3 regions of the Micromonospora sp. NPDC047812 genome follow, and region 2 is predicted to be linked to each of the others. Evidence: riboswitches for the same ligand, from Rfam matches in the RefSeq annotation. Region 2 holds a riboswitch; each other region holds the start of a gene.
What was found. Region 2 has a riboswitch for S-adenosylmethionine ahead of AB0883_RS27070 (ABC transporter substrate-binding protein). Riboswitches for the same ligand answer to the same signal wherever they lie in the genome.

Region 1: linked by a shared signal. The riboswitch ahead of thrC (threonine synthase) and the one ahead of AB0883_RS27070 (ABC transporter substrate-binding protein) in region 2 are both predicted to bind S-adenosylmethionine.
Region 3: linked by a shared signal. The riboswitch ahead of AB0883_RS07080 (aminotransferase class V-fold PLP-dependent enzyme) and the one ahead of AB0883_RS27070 (ABC transporter substrate-binding protein) in region 2 are both predicted to bind S-adenosylmethionine.

What each region holds. Positions count from the first base shown of each region.
Region 1 is NZ_JBEYRY010000001.1:1,545,592-1,551,645, reverse strand. Features, by position in the region: gene AB0883_RS07195 (hypothetical protein) at 1-227, shown strand, start outside; gene AB0883_RS07190 (hypothetical protein) at 249-1,007, opposite strand; gene AB0883_RS07185 (DoxX family protein) at 1,183-1,611, shown strand; SAM riboswitch class I at 1,730-1,865, shown strand; gene thrC (threonine synthase) at 1,876-3,162, shown strand; gene AB0883_RS07175 (GNAT family N-acetyltransferase) at 3,529-4,548, shown strand; gene paaN (phenylacetic acid degradation protein PaaN) at 4,601-6,054, shown strand, end outside.
Region 2 is NZ_JBEYRY010000011.1:104,726-110,779, reverse strand. Features, by position in the region: gene AB0883_RS27090 (N-acetylmuramoyl-L-alanine amidase) at 1-1,076, opposite strand, end outside; gene AB0883_RS27085 (phosphotransferase) at 1,231-1,932, shown strand; gene AB0883_RS27080 (amino acid ABC transporter ATP-binding protein) at 1,987-2,724, opposite strand; gene AB0883_RS27075 (amino acid ABC transporter permease) at 2,727-3,506, opposite strand; gene AB0883_RS27070 (ABC transporter substrate-binding protein) at 3,547-4,401, opposite strand; SAM riboswitch class IV at 4,675-4,786, opposite strand; gene AB0883_RS27065 (RraA family protein) at 4,856-5,587, opposite strand; gene AB0883_RS27060 (MFS transporter) at 5,837-6,054, shown strand, end outside.
Region 3 is NZ_JBEYRY010000001.1:1,523,671-1,529,724, forward strand. Features, by position in the region: gene AB0883_RS07065 (co-chaperone GroES) at 1-21, shown strand, start outside; gene AB0883_RS07070 (hypothetical protein) at 122-289, shown strand; gene AB0883_RS07075 (PrsW family intramembrane metalloprotease) at 353-1,846, opposite strand; SAM riboswitch class IV at 1,869-1,989, shown strand; gene AB0883_RS07080 (aminotransferase class V-fold PLP-dependent enzyme) at 2,036-3,331, shown strand; gene AB0883_RS07085 (DMT family transporter) at 3,417-4,355, opposite strand; gene AB0883_RS07090 (PLP-dependent aminotransferase family protein) at 4,354-5,745, shown strand; gene AB0883_RS07095 (FUSC family protein) at 5,846-6,054, opposite strand, start outside.

The sequences.
Region 1 (6,054 bases), on a different contig from region 2:
ACATCGTCGCCTCGTACACCGACACGACCGGTTCCCACGAGCAACGCATCCCGAGCGGCACCGGTACGTTCACCACCGAGGCCGTCCCGTCGCAGCCCATGCAGTACTTCGAGCGCGTGCCAACCTCGGGATGGGGCTGCCTCGGCAAGGTGAGTCAGCAGAACTGCCCGGCCACCGGGAGCGTGCGGCTGCCGAGGCCACCAGTCCACCGACCGGTCCCGGACTGAGGCGGCCCGGTCGCGGGGAGGTCAGCGGGAGCGGGACCTGCGCTTGCGGGTGGGGGAGTCGGCGTCGGGGACCGTGTCCCCCGCGCCCGCGGCCTCGGCGGTGCCCCCGTCGCCGGACGCCCCGGTCACCCGGGCGTCGGTGTGGCTCAGCTCGGCCAGCGTCGTGCCCCTGAGCTGGTAGACGGCCGTGCGCCGGATGCTCAGCTCCGCCATCGGGCCGTCCGCCGGCCGGGTCAGGTAGACCACCGTCGCCCTGCCGTCGCGCACGCTGACGCTCTCCACCGGCGTACGGTCGCCGAGGTCGACCTGGGCCTGGTAGTCCGGTTCGCCGTCAACGTTGCGCCAGGCGGCGAGGGTGAAGAAGCGGCCGGTGCCGCCGCCGTCGAGCATGACCACGCCGATCGCGTCGCCCGCTCCGTCGCCGTCGAGGTCGCCGACGGCGCACGGCCTCTGCAACTCCACCGTCGTGCCGTTCCGGTCGGCCCACCGCCCGTCCGTGAGGCGGATCGGGGCGGCGTACCCCCGGTAGCGGACCTTCCTGCTGCCGACCTGGGTGTCGCGCAGTTCGAGGCAGGTGAGCCGGTCGCCGGTGCGACGGGGGCTCGGGGTCGCCCGGGTGGTCGCCGGGGTGGCGTCGACGTCGTCCCGCTTCGCGGCGGTGCCGGCGGGCCGGTCGGCGGACCGGTTCCGCTTCTTGCGGTTGCCGGTGGAGCAGGCGGTGGTGAGCGCCAGCAGGCAGGCCATGGAGAGCGCCACCACCGGGACGAGCTTGCGACGCATCGCGCGTTCCCTTCCGTCGATGTCCCCGCACCGTAACGGGCCCGCGCCAGCGCCCTTGTGGACGGTGGCGCCGGCATGCCGTGGGAGCGTTCCCAAGGAGGGGGATTCAATCGACACCGTCGAATGTCCGACGGCATTCTGGTGTCGTCCCGTCGTCCTGCCCGGAGGTGCCCTGATGCTCACTGACCGGATCGGTGGCCCGGCCCTGTCCCTGTTCCGTGCCGTCGTCGGCCTGCTCTTCCTCTGCCACGGCCTGGCCTCGCTGCTCGGGGTGCTCGGCGGCAGCCGTGGCACCGGCGAGGCGGTCCCGCTCGGCGAGTGGCCGGGGTGGTGGGCCGCGCTGATCCAGGCGGTCTGCGGCGGGCTGGTGCTCGTCGGACTGTTGACCCGACCGGCGGCCCTGCTGGCGTCCGGCTCGATGGCCTACGCGTACTTCGTGGTGCACCAGCCCGACGCGCTGCTCCCACTGCGCAACGGCGGTGAGCTGGCCGTCCTGTTCTGCTGGTCGTTCCTGCTGATCGCCGTGTTCGGTCCCGGCGCGTGGGCGGTCGACACCGTGCTGCGCGCCCGGCGCCCCGCCGACTCCCGCTCGGTGACCGCCTGAATCCGTACCGTCGTGGAAGATCCCGCCCGCCCGACGGCGGCTGCGGGATCGCTCACAGCGTGGGATCTCCCGTCGATCCGGGCGGCGTCAGTGCTTAGACTCGACGGCACAACTGCATACCTCATCCAGAGGGGCTGAGGGATACGGCCCGACGACGCCCCGGCAACCACCCCGCGCGCTCACCGCAGAGCGACCGGCGGGGCAGGTGCCAATTCCGTCCCCGCCGCAGGGTGCGATGCGGGGAAAGATGAGAGGACCCTCGACATGACGTCGACGTTCGCCCCCTCCGGCATCGACACCGCCGCCAGCCCCGCCCGCGCCCTGGTCTGCCGCGCCTGTTCGGCCCGCTACCCGCTCGCCGCCCAGCACGCCTGCTACGAGTGTTTCGGCCCGCTGGAGGTCGACTACGACGCCGCCGCGCTGGCGACGGTCACCCGGGAGCAGATCGAGGCGGGCCCGCAGAACATCTGGCGGTACGCGGCGCTGCTGCCCGCCGGTCAGGACCCGGCCACCCGCGTCACCCTCGACCCGGGCTTCACCCCGCTGGTGGCCGCCCCGCACCTCGCCGCCGAGCTGGGCATCACCGCCCCGCTCTGGGTCAAGGACGACAGCGCCAACCCGACCCACTCGTTCAAGGACCGGGTGGTCTCGGTCGCGTTGACCGCCGCCCGTGCGCTCGGCTTCAGCCGCTACGCCTGCGCCTCCACCGGCAACCTGGCCAACTCGGTCGCCGCGCACGCCGCCCGGGCCGGCGCGCCGTCGGTGGTCTTCATCCCCGGCGACCTCGAGCAGGGCAAGGTCGTCACCACCGCCGTCTACGGCGGCGAACTGGTCGCCATCGACGGCTCGTACGACGACGTGAACCGGCTCTGCGGCGAGCTGGTGGAGACGGACGAGTTCGAGGACACCGCCTTCGTCAACGTCAACGTGCGCCCCTACTACGCCGAGGGCTCGAAGACGCTCGGCTACGAGGTCGCCGAGCAGCTCGGCTGGCGGATCCCCGCGCAGGTGGTGATCCCGATGGCCTCCGGCGAGCTGCTCACCAAGATCGACAAGGCGTTCGCCGAGCTGGTGGAGATCGGCCTGGTCGAGGCGCCGGCCGGCGGCTGGAAGGTGTTCGGCGCGCAGTCGGCCGGCTGCAACCCCATCGCCACCGCCCTGCACGCCGACACCGACACCATCACGCCCGTCAAGCCGACCGGCATCGCCAAGTCCCTCAACATCGGCGACCCGGCCGCCGGCGTCTACGCGCTGGAGGCGGTGCGCCGCACGGGGGGCTGGATGGAGTACGTCGACGACGACGAGATCCGCGCCGGCATCCGGCTGCTGGCCCGGACCACCGGCGTCTTCGCCGAGACCGCCGGCGGGGTGACCGTGGCCGTACTGCGCAAGCTGGTCGAGTCCGGCCGCCTCGACCCGACCGCGGAGACCGTGGTCTTCAACACCGGCGAGGGCCTCAAGACCCTCGACGCGGTGGCCGGCGAGGTCGGCCCCACCCACCGCATCAAGCCCTCCCTGCGCGCCGCCCGCGACGCCGGCCTCCTCGGCTGACCACCCCCACCCCCCACCTTTTCCGCGTCGATCATGAGGTTGGCGGCGAAGTCGATCGCGAACAGTGCCGCCAACCTCATGATCGACGCCCGAGGGGCCGAGGGCCGGGGCCGGCCCGGGGTGGGTGGGGGATTCGGGGGGTAACTGGGTTTTCGCTGTGAGTGCGGAAAACGCGCCGACAAGGACTTGACGGCAGGAACCGCACGGCGCAAGATGCTCCGTGCGGGAGGGCGTTTCGCCGGAGACTTTCAGTTCTTGCGACCCAACGCCGGAGGCGTTGTGCGAGCGTCCCTCCCGACCAACTTCCGATCGGGCCAGCGGTTAATTCGCTGGCCCGATCGTCGTCGTCTGGCGCACCCTCAGCCGATGAGCATCGCGATCGCGCCGCTCGACGCCGCCGACCAGGCCGCGATCGACGAGGCGTACCGGATCGGCGCGGCGGCCAACGAGGTCGACCTGCCGGACTTCCCGCCCCTCTGCCGGCGGCGCTTCGAGGCGGCGATCCGGCACCCGATGCCGGGCAACGAGCCGCTCTGGGCGCTGGCCCGGCTCGACGGCGTGCCGGCCGGCTACCTCGCGCTGGACCTTCCGCAGCTCGACAACACCGAGAACGCCACGGCCGAGGTGGTCGTGCACCCGGAGTGCCGGCGTCGCGGCGTCGGCCGTGCGCTGCACCACCACGCCGTACGCCTGCTGCGGGAGCGGGGCCGCAAGCGGGTGCTGGCGATGGCGGTCTCCGCGCTGCCCGGCGGCCCGGCCCGCTCCGGGGCCGCCGCCGCCTTCGCCGCGTCGACCGGCGCCCGGCCCGCGCTGGCGGAGGTCCGCCGCCGGCTCGACACCACCCGGCTCGACCAGGACGGCCTGGACGCCGCCCTGACCGAGGCCCGGGGCCGGGCCGCCGGCTACCGGCTCCTACGCTGGCAGGGGAACACCCCCGAGGAGTACGCCGCCGACATCGCCTACCTCGACGGCCGGCTGATGGCCGACGCGCCCCTGGGCGACGTGGAGTGGGAACCGGAGCGGATCGACGTCGAACGGGTCCGTGGCATCGAGCGGGCGCTGGAGGTGCGGGGGCGGCGGCGCTACCACACGGCGGCGCGCCACGAGGCGTCCGGCCGGGTGGTCGCCTGGACCCTGCTCGACGTGGGGCCGTCGGTCGACTGGCACGCGTTCCAGCAGATCACCATCGTCGACCCGGAGCACCGCGGCCACCGGCTCGGCCTGCTCACCAAGGGCGAGAACCTGCGCCACCTGCTGGCCCACGAGCCGGCGGTACGCGCGATCGACACCTTCAACGCCGCCGAGAACGCCCACATGGTGCGGATCAACGAGCAGCTCGGGTTCCGCCCCGTCGACGGTTGGACCGACTGGCAGCTCACGATCTGAGTTGTGACACGGCCCTACTGATCCTGGTGCTTTCTGTTGCATGATGGCGGGCATGACGGAGACCCCGCACCCCCTGTACGACAGGCACGCCGACACCCTGACCCGGGCGCTGACCGCCATCACGGAGCGCGGGTACTGGTCCGCCTACCCCGAGTCGCCCAGCCCCCGGGTCTACGGGGAGACCGCCGCCGCCGACGGCAAGGCCGCCTTCGAGGCGTACCTCGGCGGTGACTTCCCCCTCGACCAGCCGGGCGCGGCCGACCGGGTCGCCACCGAGACCAGCCCGTTCGGCGTCGAGCTGAACGTCCGCTACCCGCACGCCGGCGCCGACGAGCTGGTCGCCGCCGCCTCCGCCGCCCTGCCCGGCTGGCGCGACGCCGGCCCGCAGGCCCGGGTGGGGGTCTGCCTGGAGATCCTCGACCGGCTGCACAAGCACATCTTCGAGCTGGCCAACGCGGTGCAGTTCACCAGCGGCCAGGCCTTCGTGATGGCCTTCCAGGCCGGCGGCGCGCACGCGCTGGACCGCGCGCTGGAGGCGGTCGCCTACGCGTACGCGGAAATGACCCGGCACCCGGGGACGGCGGGCTGGGAGAAGGCGGCCGGCAAGGGCGACCCGCTGCGGATGACCAAGACCTTCCACGTGGTGCCCCGTGGCGTGGCGCTGGTGATCGGCTGCAACACCTTCCCGACCTGGAACTCGTACCCGGGGCTGTTCGCCTCGCTGGTCACCGGCAACCCGGTGGTCGTCAAGCCGCACCCGCGCGCCGTGCTGCCGCTGGCGATCACGGTGAAGTACGCCCGCGAGGTGCTCGCCGAGGCCGGCTTCGACCCGAACCTGGTGCTGCTCGCCCCCGAGGCCCCCGGGGAGAAGCTCGCCTCCACGCTGGCCCTGCACCCGGCCGTGAAGATCATCGACTTCACCGGTTCCACCGAGTACGGCGACTGGCTGGAGGCCAACGCCCGGCAGGCCGCGGTCTACACCGAGAAGGCCGGGCTGAACACGGTGGTGATCGACTCCACCGACGACTTCGCCGGGATGTGCCGCAACCTCGGCTTCACCCTGAGCCTCTACAGCGGCCAGATGTGCACCACGTCGCAGAACATCCTGATCCCCTCCGGGGGCATCGAGACCGACCAGGGGCACAAGAGCTTCGACGAGGTGGCGGGCGGGATCGCCGCGGCGGTCGCCAAGATCACCGCCGACCCGGCGCGCGGGGTGGAGATGACCGGCGCGATCGTCAACGACGGGGTGCTGGAGCGCCTCGACGAGGTCACCAAGGTCGGCGAGGCGGTGCTGGAGTCGCGTACGGTCGAGCACCCCGCCTTCCCCGGCGCGGTGGTCCGCACCCCGACGGTGGTCAGGCTGGCGGCCGACGACACCGCGACCTACTCGAAGGAGTGGTTCGGGCCGATCTCGTTCGCGATCGCCACGGACTCCACCGCGCACAGCCTGGAGATCCTGCGCTCCACGGTCGGCGAGAAGGGCGCGCTCACCGCGGCGGTCTA
Region 2 (6,054 bases):
ACGAGCGCGCACCAGGTGTCGAGGTCCAGCTTGCCGTGGGCCGGCAGGCCGTGGCTGCGCTGGATGTCCTTGACGGCCGTCCTGGTCGGGTGGTCGTACTCGCCGGTGACGGCGACCCCGGGGTGGCCCCGGAAGTTCAGCAGGAACTGCACGGCGGTGACCGGGAGGCCGGTGGCGTCCTTGCCCAGCTCCGGCACCAGGGTCTCCCAGGTGGGCGCGGTGAGGGTGGCGTCGACGTCGACCGGGATGCCGTTGCGGAACTGCCAGTCCTGCACCGCGGCGACGGTGGCGGCGTCGAAGACGCTGTTGACCGGCACGGTGTAGCCGCGGTGGGCCAGCAGGTACTGCACCACCCGGACGGAGGGGGAACCGACGAAGCGCCACAGGTCCGGCCAGCGGCGGGCCGGCACGTCGGCGAGGTCGGTGCCGAGCGCCTCGAAGACCCGGCGGCGCAGGGCGGGGAACTGCCCGTAGAAGGCGGCCCCGGGGCACAGCGTGGTGCGGAAGTCCCAGTGGCCGAAGATGTCGTGGGCGTGCAGCCCGTACCGCCGGCAGATGGTCGCGCAGAGCGTGACCAGCGAGTCCAGCAGGGCCTCCGGCGGCGTCTCGGTGACGTACGTGCCCTCGTTCTCGATGCCGATGGCCCGGCCGTTCTCGCCCGGGCAGTGCGCCGAGATCATCTGCCGGTCGCCGGCCCGCAACCGCTCCAGGCTGCCCCGGCGCCCTTCCATGACGTACCCGCCGCGGCTGATGGTGAAGTGCTGGCCGGTGTCGGACCAGCCGTTGCCGTCCATGTGCAGGTTCTGGCAGTCGCGGGCCAGCTTGACAGCCTGCGCCTCGGAGTAGTCGGTGACGTTCGGGAACGCCATGTGGTGCACGATGATCTTGTTGGTGGGGATGGCGCTGACCGCCAGCGGGTCCGCCGGTGGGCGCGCGCCCCACTCGTCGCAGCTGTAGATCCAGTCCAGATCGGTGCCGGGGTCCGCCTGCGCGGCGGACGGGAGGGCGAGTTGGCTGCCGACGACCGCGACCGTGGCGGCACCGAGGCCGGCCCGCAGCAGGGTTCGGCGGTCCACTGCGGAATTCTCGACGTGCATGGCATCTCCTCTGCGGCCGGAGGTGGGGGCGGGGCGGCCCCATGAAAAGGAACTCCAGGCATCGCGTGTGCAGTGGAGGATATTGCCAAGACTCGGCGCTACGCCAGCCTTCCGGGCCTGGCAGGATGGCGGGATGCGGCAAGGAGCGGTCGGGCACGTCCGGCTGGTGGAGCGCGAGGGGCGCCGCCTGGTCGAGAAGCGGATGACGCAACCCTCCCGCCACGACACCGAGGTGCTCGCCCTGCGGGCGCTCGCTGACACGGGCATGCCGGTTCCCGAGCTCGTCGAGGTCAGGCCGGGCTCGATCCTCATGACACTCATGCCGGGTGAACGACTGGACAGCGAGGACGCCGCCGTACGACTCGACGGGCTGCGTGCCTCGGCGACACTGCTCCGTCGGCTCCACGAGCTGCCGCCACCTGACGGGCTGCCGGCCGCGCCGGACGACGCGCTGATGATCCGCCGCTACCGCGACGCCGGCGGCCCCCCGCTTCCACTCGCCGTTCCACCGGCCGGTCGCACGGCGTTCTGTCACGGCGACTGGACCGACGGGAACATCCTCGCCGCGAACGGCGACATCACGGCGGTCATCGACTGGGAGGCGGCCCACCTCGGTGACCCGCTCAGAGAACTGTCGCGTGCGGCCTGGGGCGCCGCGCGGAAGGACCCGCGGTCGTTCGACGTCCTCGTCGAGGGCTACGGAGCTGACCCGGCCACGGTCCGGGCCTGGTTGCCGATCCACGCCGCCGAACTGTGGCTGTGGTTCGCCGAGGCCGGGCCACCCGAGTACCTCGAACAGCTCACCGCGGAACTGCGGAGCCTGCCCACGCGTTGAGGACGAGACCCAGGGCACCGCACGGGTCGGTTCACCGACCTGACCGGCTCGGCGCTAGAGCACCTGGGAGAGGAAGCGGCGCAGCCGGGGGTGCTCGGCCCGCTCGAAGATCGCGGCCGGCTCGCCGGCCTCCAGCACCACCCCGCGATCCATGAACGCCACGGTGTCGGCGACCTCGCGGGCGAAACCCATCTCGTGGGTGACCACCACCATCGTCATACCCCCGGCGGACAGCTCGGCCATCAGCCCGAGCACGCCCTTGACCAGCTCCGGGTCCAGGGCGGAGGTCGCCTCGTCGAAGAGCATCACCTGCGGGCGCAACGCCAGCGCGCGGGCGATCGCGACCCGCTGCTGCTGCCCGCCGGACAGGTGCGCCGGGCGGGCGTCGGCCTTGGCCGCGAGCCCCACCAGCTCCAGGTGCTCGCGGGCGACGGCCACCGCCTCGTCCTCACCGAGCCTGCGGATCCGGCGCAGCGCGAGGGTGACGTTGCGCAGCACGCTCATGTGCGGGAAGAGGTTGAACTGCTGGAAGACCATGCCGATCCGCTGCCGCAGGGCGTCCGGGTCGTCGCCCAGCACGCTGCGCCCGTCCAGCAGCACGTCGCCGCGGTCGGGCTCGATCAGGCGGTTGATCGTGCGCAGCAGGGTGGACTTGCCCGACCCGGACGGGCCGATCACGCAGGCCGTCGCCCCGCGCGCCACGTCCAGGTCCACCCCGCGCAGCACCCGGTGCGATCCGAAGGCCAGGTGCACGTCGCGGACGCTGAGGCTCACCGAGGTCGTGGTGTCGATCGTCATCGCTGGTTCCCTCCCGCCGCGCCCGGCAGCGCCAGGTCGAGGTCGTCGTCGGCGTCACCCGGCACGGTGGCCTGCCGGCCGTGCCGCAGCCGCCGGTCGATCCAGTTGACGGCGTGCGTCAGCGGAACCGTCAGGGTCAGGTAGAACAGCCCGGCGAGCAGCAGCGCGGACTGGTTGCCGGTGTTCGCCGCGTAGTCCTGCCCGATGCGGAACAGCTCCCGCTGGCTGGCCAGCAGGCCGAGGAAGTAGACCAGGCTGGAGTCCTTGATGAGCGCGATCAGCTGGTTCACCCAGGCCGGCAGCACCCGCCGGATCCCCTGCGGGACGATCACCAGGCGCATCGCCTCGCCCCAGGACAGGCCCAGCGCCCGGGCCCCCTCCAGCTGCGCGGCCTCCACCGACTGGATGCCGGAGCGGAAGATCTCGCCGATGTAGGCCGCCGCGATCAGTGACAGCGCCAGGATGCCCAGGGGATACGGGTTGGGCCCCCACACCTGCATGCCCAGCGGCGCGAGGCCGACCCCGATGAGCAGGATCGTCGCCGCGGCGGGCAGGCCGCGGAACACGTCGGTGTAGACCCGCGCCGGCCACCGCAACCATCGGGTACGCGAGATGCCCGCGACGGCCAGCGCCATGCCGAGCACCGAGCCGAGCAGGGCGGCGGAGATCGCCAGGATCAGCGTGTTGGGCAGCCCCACCGTCAGCATCTCGGGCAGCGCCTCGCGCATGGAGTCCGCGTCGAAGAAGGTCTCCCACAGGGTGCTCAACGGATCCATCGTCGCTCCTACCGCCCCGCTCGCTCGTCGTCCGTACGTCTCAGGAGGTGGCCGACGCCGACGGCACCGGCACCGTGCCGCTGCCCGGCGTGAAGTCGGCCGGGATCGGGCGGCCCGGGTAGTACTGGGCCTGCAGGCGGCTCCACGTGCCGTCCGCGATCACCTCGTCGAGGCCCTTGTCCAGCGCCTCGCGCAGCTTGTCGTTGCCCTTGGCGAACGCGTACGCCGTGGGAGCCGGGCTGAGCAGCTTGGCCGCAACGGTGATCTTGCCGCCGCTGTCGGCGGCCGACTTGTCGCCGATCTCGGCCGGGGCGATCCAGGCGTCGGCCGTGCCGGCCTTGAGCTGGTTGATCGCGCCGTTGTAGTCGGGCACCCGGACCGGGTCGAGCCCCTCGCCGGTGGCGTAGTCGTCCTGGACGGTGCCCTGCACGACCACGACCCGCTTGCCGGCGAGCTGGTCGAATCCGGTGATCGGCGAGCCGGCCGGCACGTCGAGTCCGAAGTGGCCGAAGTCGTAGCCGTTGCCGAAGTCGACGGTCTTCTTGCGCGCCTCGGTGATCGTGATCGAGGAGCTGCCGACGTCGAACTTGCGGTTGTTGACCTGGGAGAGCAGCGCGGAGAAGTCGGTGCCGACGAACTCCACCTTCAGGCCGACCTTCGCGGCGACCGCGGTGAGCAGGTCGTTGTCGAAGCCGGTGAACTTGCCGTCCTTGAGGTAGACGTTCGGCGGGGCGTCGGTGAGCGTGCCGGCGCGCAGCACGCCCGGCTGGAGCAGGCCGTAAGGGTTGTCGGTCGCGCTGGCCGCGTCGTCGCCGCAGGCGGTCAGGGCGGTGGCGGCGAGGACGGCGGCCACGCCGAGGGCGGCGGCCCGGGTGAGGGACGAGAGGATTCGCACAGGTGTCTCCGATGGGGTGTCTGCGGCGACAGGCACGGGGCGTGCGTCGCCGACGGTGCGCCCGATGGGCGTACCGCTGAGATGGTTCGGGAAAGAAGGGGTGGCGCGCCTAGCGCGCGTCGCCGGGGCGACAGGAGGTGGCGCAGACCCGCATCGTGTCGATGTGGCGGCGCCGGGTCAGTGCCGGCGACGTCGGGGCCACGGCGGGGACCGCCGGTGGGGCGCAGATGCGGAAGGACATGGCTCTCCTCGGTCGGTGTCGACCTGGGAACCAGGCCGCGCTTGCACCGGAGCCGCTCCGGTGCCTGGTCCTCACCCGGGGCACCCCTGCGCGGACGAGGGTTGCCGGCCAGCGAGCCGGGGCTTGACGCTGGCGCTCATGACCTGCCGACGAGGCTAGCAGCCCGACACGGTGGGCCGTCCAGCCGTTATGACCACCCTCACGCGTCCCCACTCACTCCTCGATCGCCCCGCCGACCTGGCGCAGGTGCTGCCGGAAGGTGTGGGCGGGGTCGACGGCGCGGCGGGCCAGGTAGTCGGCGAAGGCGGTCTGCTCCCGCAGCGTCTCCCCGGCGCGGATCCGCCGCGCCTGGACCCGCTCGACGGTCCCGATGCGCTCCGCCGCCGCGAACAGGTCGGGGGCGCGCCCTGCGGGCAGGAACAACACCCCGTCGTCGTCGGCGACGACGAGGTCGTCGGCGGTCACCAGGTGCGGCCCGACCCGGGCGCTGGTGAGCGTCTCCGGCTCCCGCGGGTCGAGGCGGGCCGGGCCCGCCGGGAGGCAGCCGTAGCTGAAGACGGGCAGCCCGATCTCCACCAGCTCCGGCGTGTCCCGGTGCAGGCCCCAGACGACGAGGCCGGCGATCCCGGCCGCGACGCCCTCCAGCACCGCCAGGTCCCCGACGCACGCCTCGTCGCTCCGGCCGCCGTTGTCGATGACCAGGACGTCACCGGGGGCGGCGTTGCCGTACGCCTCCAGGAACACGTCCACGCTGCCGTGGTGGCGCACCGGCAGCGCCCGGCCCACGAGGCGGTGACCGGGGACGACCGCCCGGATCCCGGCCGGTGCCGCGCGCGGGGGCACGCCGAGGCGTACGCAGGCGTCGGCGACCAGCGGCGTGGACAGCTCGGCGAAGCGCTCCCGCATGACGTCCTCCCGGCGGTGCGGCGGGTCGTGGGCCGTCATCGTAGGGAGCACGGGTGGTGCCGCAGCGAGGTCCAATCCGATCCGGCTGGCCCCTGCGGTGGCGGCGTGCGGGTCTAGACTGTTTGTCGTGACCCCGCCGCATGCCGTCGCCACCGCGCACGGTCGCTGGGTCACCCCGGACCTTCCGCTGTACGGCGACGGCCACGAGCGCTCCGACTACGTTCCCTGACCGGCCCGGCACTCCGTCGACCCCGGTCCATCTCCGCCACGCCTTGGGAGCGCCCAGTCATGCCCGGACCCGATCACCGCCAACTCGTACCGCCCGCCGATCCCGCGCCCGCCGACCCCACCGACACCTCCGCCCTCGCCGTGCTGCGGGCGCCGCAGACCGCCCGGGTGCTGGCGGCCAGCCTGCTCGGCCGGATTCCGCTGGGCGCCGCCCCGCTGGCCCTGCTCGTCTTCGCACGGGAGACGATGACACTGACCGTCGCGGGCCTGCTGGTCGG
Region 3 (6,054 bases), on a different contig from region 2:
TCCACCGGCCTCTACCTCTGAGCCCACCCCCGCCCCACCCGCCCGGATGAGGGCGCGGGTGCCGTTTGCGTCGCTCCCCGCCGGGAAGCCAGCCGCATCACCGGCCCTGGGGAGGGACGCGATGCCGGTACTCGTGAAGAAGATTCTGCTCTGGGGGAGCGTCGCGTTCCTGATCTACTTCATGGCCTTCCGGCCGGAGGGCGCGGCGCAGATGTTCAAGGCGATCGGGGCGGGACTGATGGCGATGGCGCAGGGCCTCGGTGACTTCCTCACCAGCCTGATGACCTGACGGCCGGGGCCGACCTCACGGGGCGGCCCCGGTCCCGGGGTCAGGAGATGGCCGGCGGCTGCGTCAGGGGCGACCGGGGGGCCACGGCGCCGGGGGCTGCTGGCCGTACCAGCCGGGCGGGCCGAAGTTGGCCGGGTGCGCCGGGGGCGGCGGCGGGACCAGCACCACCGGGATCGGCACGACGGGCTCGTCCGGCGCCTCGACCGTCCGCTGCGTGCCGTCCGGGAACCGCAGGTGGTAGCGGTGTCCGTCCCAGATCCCCGCCGGCGCCTGCGGGTCGCGGCCCACGAAGAACGACCGGTACGCGCCGATCGCCTCCAGCAGCTCCCGTTCCTCCCGCGCGGTCCGCTCCCGGTCCACCGGGCGGCGGTCCAGGCCGCGCAGCGCGCCGTCGCGCAGCAGCGCCAGCCGGGTCGCCGCGAACTGGTAGCCGCGCATCGCCTTCAACCCGCCGTCGCCGGCCACCCGCTTGGCCCACACCCGGGCCGCGTGCCGCCGTCCCAGGCTGCTCAGCGCCGCCACCTCCGGCGGGGTGAGCCAGCCCGCCCGGACGTAGTCGGGCAGGGTCCGCTCGGTGAGCCGCCCCTCCCAGGCCCGTAGCCACACGGCGAGCCCGACCATGCCGAAGAAGACCGGCACCATCACGCCGATGAACCCGTACAGCATGATCAGCGTCTCGCCGGTGGCCTGGGTGAGCGTCGGCAGCAGGTTCCAGAGCCCGTGCAGCATCATCGCCAGGAGCAGGCCGGCGAGGGGCGCGAGCACCCGCACCCACCGGCTGGCGGCGCGCGCGGCGATGCCCAGCCCCACCCCGGTCATGGAGGTGAACAGCGGGTGGGCGAAGCCGAAGAGCAGGATCCGGACGATGAAGATGGCGATGACCTGCTGGGTGCCGGTGGCCGGCCCGTACCGCTCCACGCCGGTGGCGTAGCCGTAGCCGCCCAGGTAGAGGATGTTCTCCACCATGGCGAACCCGATCGCGGAGAGCCCGCAGTAGACCAGGGCGTCGGTGATCCCGGAGAACTCCCGCCGGCGGAAGATCAGCAGCAGGATCGGCCCGAGGGCCTTGGTCAGCTCCTCGATGAACGGCGCGACCAGCACCGCGGTCAGCGCGGTCGGCAGCCCCCGGTCCTCGAACAGCCCGGCGGAGAACTCGTTGACGGTCAGCGAGGCCGCGGTGGAGACGAACGCGCCCCAGGCGAAGCAGAAGACCAGGTACTTCAGGGGCTCCGGCTCGTAGCGGTCGAGCCAGAGGAAACAGCCCACCAGCACCGGAACCGGGAGGATCGCGGCGACCACGCCGATCAGCAGCGCCTCGACGCCCAGGTTCTCGCCCAGCGTGAAGACCATGAACAGCGCGCACGCCGCGATGAACAGGACGGTGCCGGCCAACACCAGGGCCCGACGCCACCCCAGCCGCCGCAGCGGCATCCGGGGCCCGGCCCCGCCGGGCGGCGGAACGGCGGGCGCGGTCGGCGACGGCGGCAGGGATGCGCCGGGCGGGGTGTCGGCCATGCGGTCAGCGTAGCCATCCCCGGCAGCCTGGTCCGGCCGCATTCACCCGGCTATGCTGCGGGCAGGTCACGAGCGCCAGCGTCAAGCCCCGGCTTGCTGGCCGGCAACCCTCGTCGAGTTCGCGGTGGGGTGCCCCGGGTGATGACCGGGCCCGGCCCGAACCGCGTGCCGGGCAAGCGCGGACCCCGCCCGTGTGCGCCCACCCGGGGTCCCTGGACCCGGAGGTCGGCCATGACCGTCACCCTCGTACCCCCGCCCGCGCCGCAGCCGCCCGTCGTCGCCGCCGCGCTCGACGTGCTCGGCGTACCCGGCCAGGTGAACCTCGACTACGCGGCCACCGCGCCCTGCGCGCGGGCCGCGGCCGACGCGGTGGCCGAGCTGCTGCCCTGGTACGCCAGCGTGCACCGCGGCGCCGGGGCGCTGTCGCGGCGCTGCACCCTCGCCTACGAGCGCGCCCGGCAGACGGTCGGCGACTTCCTCGGCGCCCGCGCCGAGGACCACGTGGTCTTCACCCGCAACACCACCGACGCGTTGAACCTGCTGGCCCGGGCGTTGCCCGCCGGCACGACGGTGGTCACCTTCGGCGCGGAGCACCACGCCAACCTGCTGCCCTGGCCGCGGGGCTCGGTCCGGCTGCCGGTGCCTGAGGATCCCGCCGGGGCGGTCCGCGCGCTGGACGCCGCGCTCGGCGAGCTGCGCAGGCCGGACGCGAGGGGCGGTTCGGGTCCCGCCCGCCCCGGCGCCGGACAAGGCCCGCCCGTGCTGGTCGCGGTGACCGCCGCGAGCAACGTGACCGGCGAACGCTGGCCGGTGGCGGAGCTGGCCCTGGTGGCCCGGCGGCACGGGGCCCGGATCGCGGTGGACGCCGCGCAGCTCGCCCCGCACGCGCCGGTGGACGTCGCCGCCCTCGACGTCGACTACCTCGCGCTCTCCGGCCACAAGCTGTACGCGCCGTTCGGCGCGGGGGTGCTCGTCGGTCGGGCGGACTGGCTGGACGCCGCACCGCCGTACCTGGCCGGCGGGGGCGCCACCAGCCACGTCGGGGCGGCCACCCACGACGTACGGTGGGCGACCGGCCCGGCCCGGCACGAGGCGGGCACGCCGAACCTGCTCGGCGCGGTCGCCCTGGCGGCGGTCTGCGCCGCGCTGGCCGACGCCGACCGGGCCGCGCTGCACGACGCCGAGCAGGCTCTGCTGACCCGGCTGCGCGAGGGCTTCGCGGCCCTGCCGCACGTGCTGGAGCTGCGCATGTTCGGGCCGGCGGCGCCCCGGGTGGGGATCGTGTCGTTCGTGGTGGCCGGCCGGGACTCGGCGGAGGTGGCGGCGGAACTGGCGACGGCGTACGGCATCGGGGTGCGCGACGGCCTCTTCTGCGCCCACCCGCTGGCCCGGCGGCTGCTCGACGAGGCGGCCGCCCGCAGCGGCCGGCGGGACCTGCCGCCGACCGCCCTGCGGGCCAGCATCGGCCTGGGCAGCACGACCGGGCACGTGGACCGGCTGCTCACGGCCCTCGCCGCGCTGGCCTGACCGGCCCACGCTCCGCCTTCTCGTGCCGGAGCCGGCGGGGCGGCCGGCTCCGGTACGGGTCCCGCACGCAGCGGCGGGTACCCCGTCAGGCCTCCCCCACCGCCGGTGCCGGCGCGCGGTCGCGGGTGCGCTGGATCAGCACCACACACGCCAGCACGGCCACCGCCGCCGCGATCGAGGCGGGGGTGACGGCCTCGCCGAGCAGCAGCGCCGACCAGAGCAGGGTGAGCACCGGCTGGGCGAGCTGGATCTGGCCGACCTGCGCGATGCCGCCCCGGGCCAGGCCCGCGTACCAGGCGAAGAAGCCCAGGAACATGGAGACCACGGTGAGGTAGCCGAACGCCGACCAGGCGACGGGGTCGGCGCGCGGCGCAGCGGCCACGGCGGCGACGACCACGACGGGCACGGTGACGGGCAGCGAGAGCAGCAACGCCCAGCAGATCGTCCGGGCGCCGCCCAGCTCGCGGGCGAGCGCACCGCCCTCGGCGTATCCCAGGCCGCAGAGCACGACCGCGGCGAGCAGGAACAGGTCGGGCGGGGCGAGGGCCCCGCGTACCGCGCCGCTGGCGCCGAGGAAGGTGAGCACCGCCAGCAGCCCGCCGGCGCTGGCGACCCAGAACAGCAGCGGCGGTCGCTCGCCGGCCCGCAGCACCGCGAACACGGCGGTCATGGCGGGCAGCACGGTGATGACGACCGCGCCGTGCGCGGAGGTCTGGGTGATGAGCGCCAGCGAGGTGAACAGCGGGAAGCCGACGACGACGCCGAGGGCGACGACCGTCAGCCGCCGCCACTGACCGCGCGTGGGCCGCGGGGCGCCGGTGGACCGCAGGTACGCCCACGCCAGCAGCGCCGCGCCGACGGCCCGGCCGAAGGCGACGAACCACGGGTCGAGCTGCTGCACGGCGACGCGGGTCGCGGGCAGCGACATGCTGAAGGCGAGCACGCCCAGCGCGCCGAGGGCGAGACCGACCGTCCGGTCCGCCGTTACCGTGGTCCGGACAGTAGCGCTACTGTTGTCTTTCATGAATGACGGTAACGCAGCCGACCGCGTCGTCCAAGACCTGCGCGCGCTCGCGGCCGTCGCGGAGCCCGGCACGCGGCTGCCCTCGGTGCGCGAGCTGACCGCCCGGCACCAGGCCTCCCCGGTCACCGTCGCCGAGGCCATCCGCCGGCTGGTGGCCCAAGGGCTGGTCGAGACGCGGGCCGGCAGAGGCACCTTCGTGGCCGCCCCGCCGCGCGGGTGGCGCGCCCCCGACCTGTCGTGGCAGACCGTGGCGCTCGGCCCCCGCCGACCGGGCGAGGACGAGATGCAGGCGATACTGGCGTTACCGCCCGCAGGAGCGATTCCGCTATCCGGGGGCTACCTGGACGCGGAGCTGCAACCCGCCGCCGCGCTCGGGGCCGCGCTCACCCGCGCCGCCCGGCAGCCCGCGTCCTGGCAGCGCGGGCCGGCCGAGGGGCGCGAGGACCTGCGCGCCTGGTTCGCCCGCGAGGCAGGGGCCGGCCTGCGCGCCGAGGACATGGTGATCTGCCCGGGCGGACAGGCCGCGCTGTCGTCCGCGCTGCGGGCGCTCGCCGCGCCCGGCGACACCCTGCTCGTCGAGTCGCCGACCTACCTGGGCGCACTGGCCGCCGCCCGGGCAGCCGGCCTGCGGGTGGTGCCCGTGCCCGCCGACGCCGACGGGGTACGGCCCGACCAGCTCGCCGCCGCGTTCGCCCGCACCGGCGCCCGGCTGTTCTACTGCCAGCCGCTGTACGCCAACCCGCACGGCGCGACACTCGCGGACCACCGCCGGGCCCGGGTCGCCGAGGCCGTACGCGACGCCGGGGCCTTCCTGATCGAGGACGACTACGCCCGCGACCTCACCATCGACGGTCAGGCCCCGCCGCCACTGGCCGCCGACGACCCCGACGGGCACGTCGTCTACCTGCGCTCGCTGACCAAGTCGACCGCCCCCGGGTTGCGGGTCGCGGCGATCGGCGCCCGGGGCCCGGCCGGCGCCCGGCTGCGGGCGGCCCGGCTGCTCGACGACTTCTTCGTCGCCGGCCCGCTGCAACAGGCCACGCTCGACTTCGTCACCGCCCCGGCGTGGACGCGTCACCGCCGCGCCCTGCGCACCGCGCTGCGGACCCGCCGCGAGGCGCTGCTGACCGCGCTCCGCCGGCACCTGCCGGAACTGGCCCGGCAGCCGGTCCCGCGCGGCGGCATGCACCTCTGGGTACGCCTGCCGGAGGGCACCGACGACGTCGCGCTGGCTGCCGCCGCGGCCGCCGAGGGCGTCGTCGTCTTCCCCGGCCGCCCCTGGTACGCCGCCGAGCCTCCGGCCCCCCACCTTCGCCTCACCTACACCGCCGCCCCACCCGACCTCATGGACGAGGCCGTCCACCGTCTCGCCCGCGCCCTGCGGGCCTGACCCGGGGCGCACTCGCCCGCGCCCTGCGGGCCCGACCGGGGCGACGCGGGCGCGGGTCACTCGCCCGCGCCCGGCAACCTGACCGGCGACGGGGTGCGGGTCAGCCGAGCGGTGGGGCGGCGGGCGGCTTCGGGGCGTCGTCCCGCTTCCCCTCGCCGCGCGGTCGGTCCTGGTCGCCGAAGGACTGCCGGACCCCGCGGTTCGCCTCCTCCTGGGTGACGCCGGAGGCCACCATCAGGTCGCTGGCGGTGGTCCGCACCTGCGCGATCACCACGCTGCCGGAGAACCCGACCCCCTCGGCGTACGCCC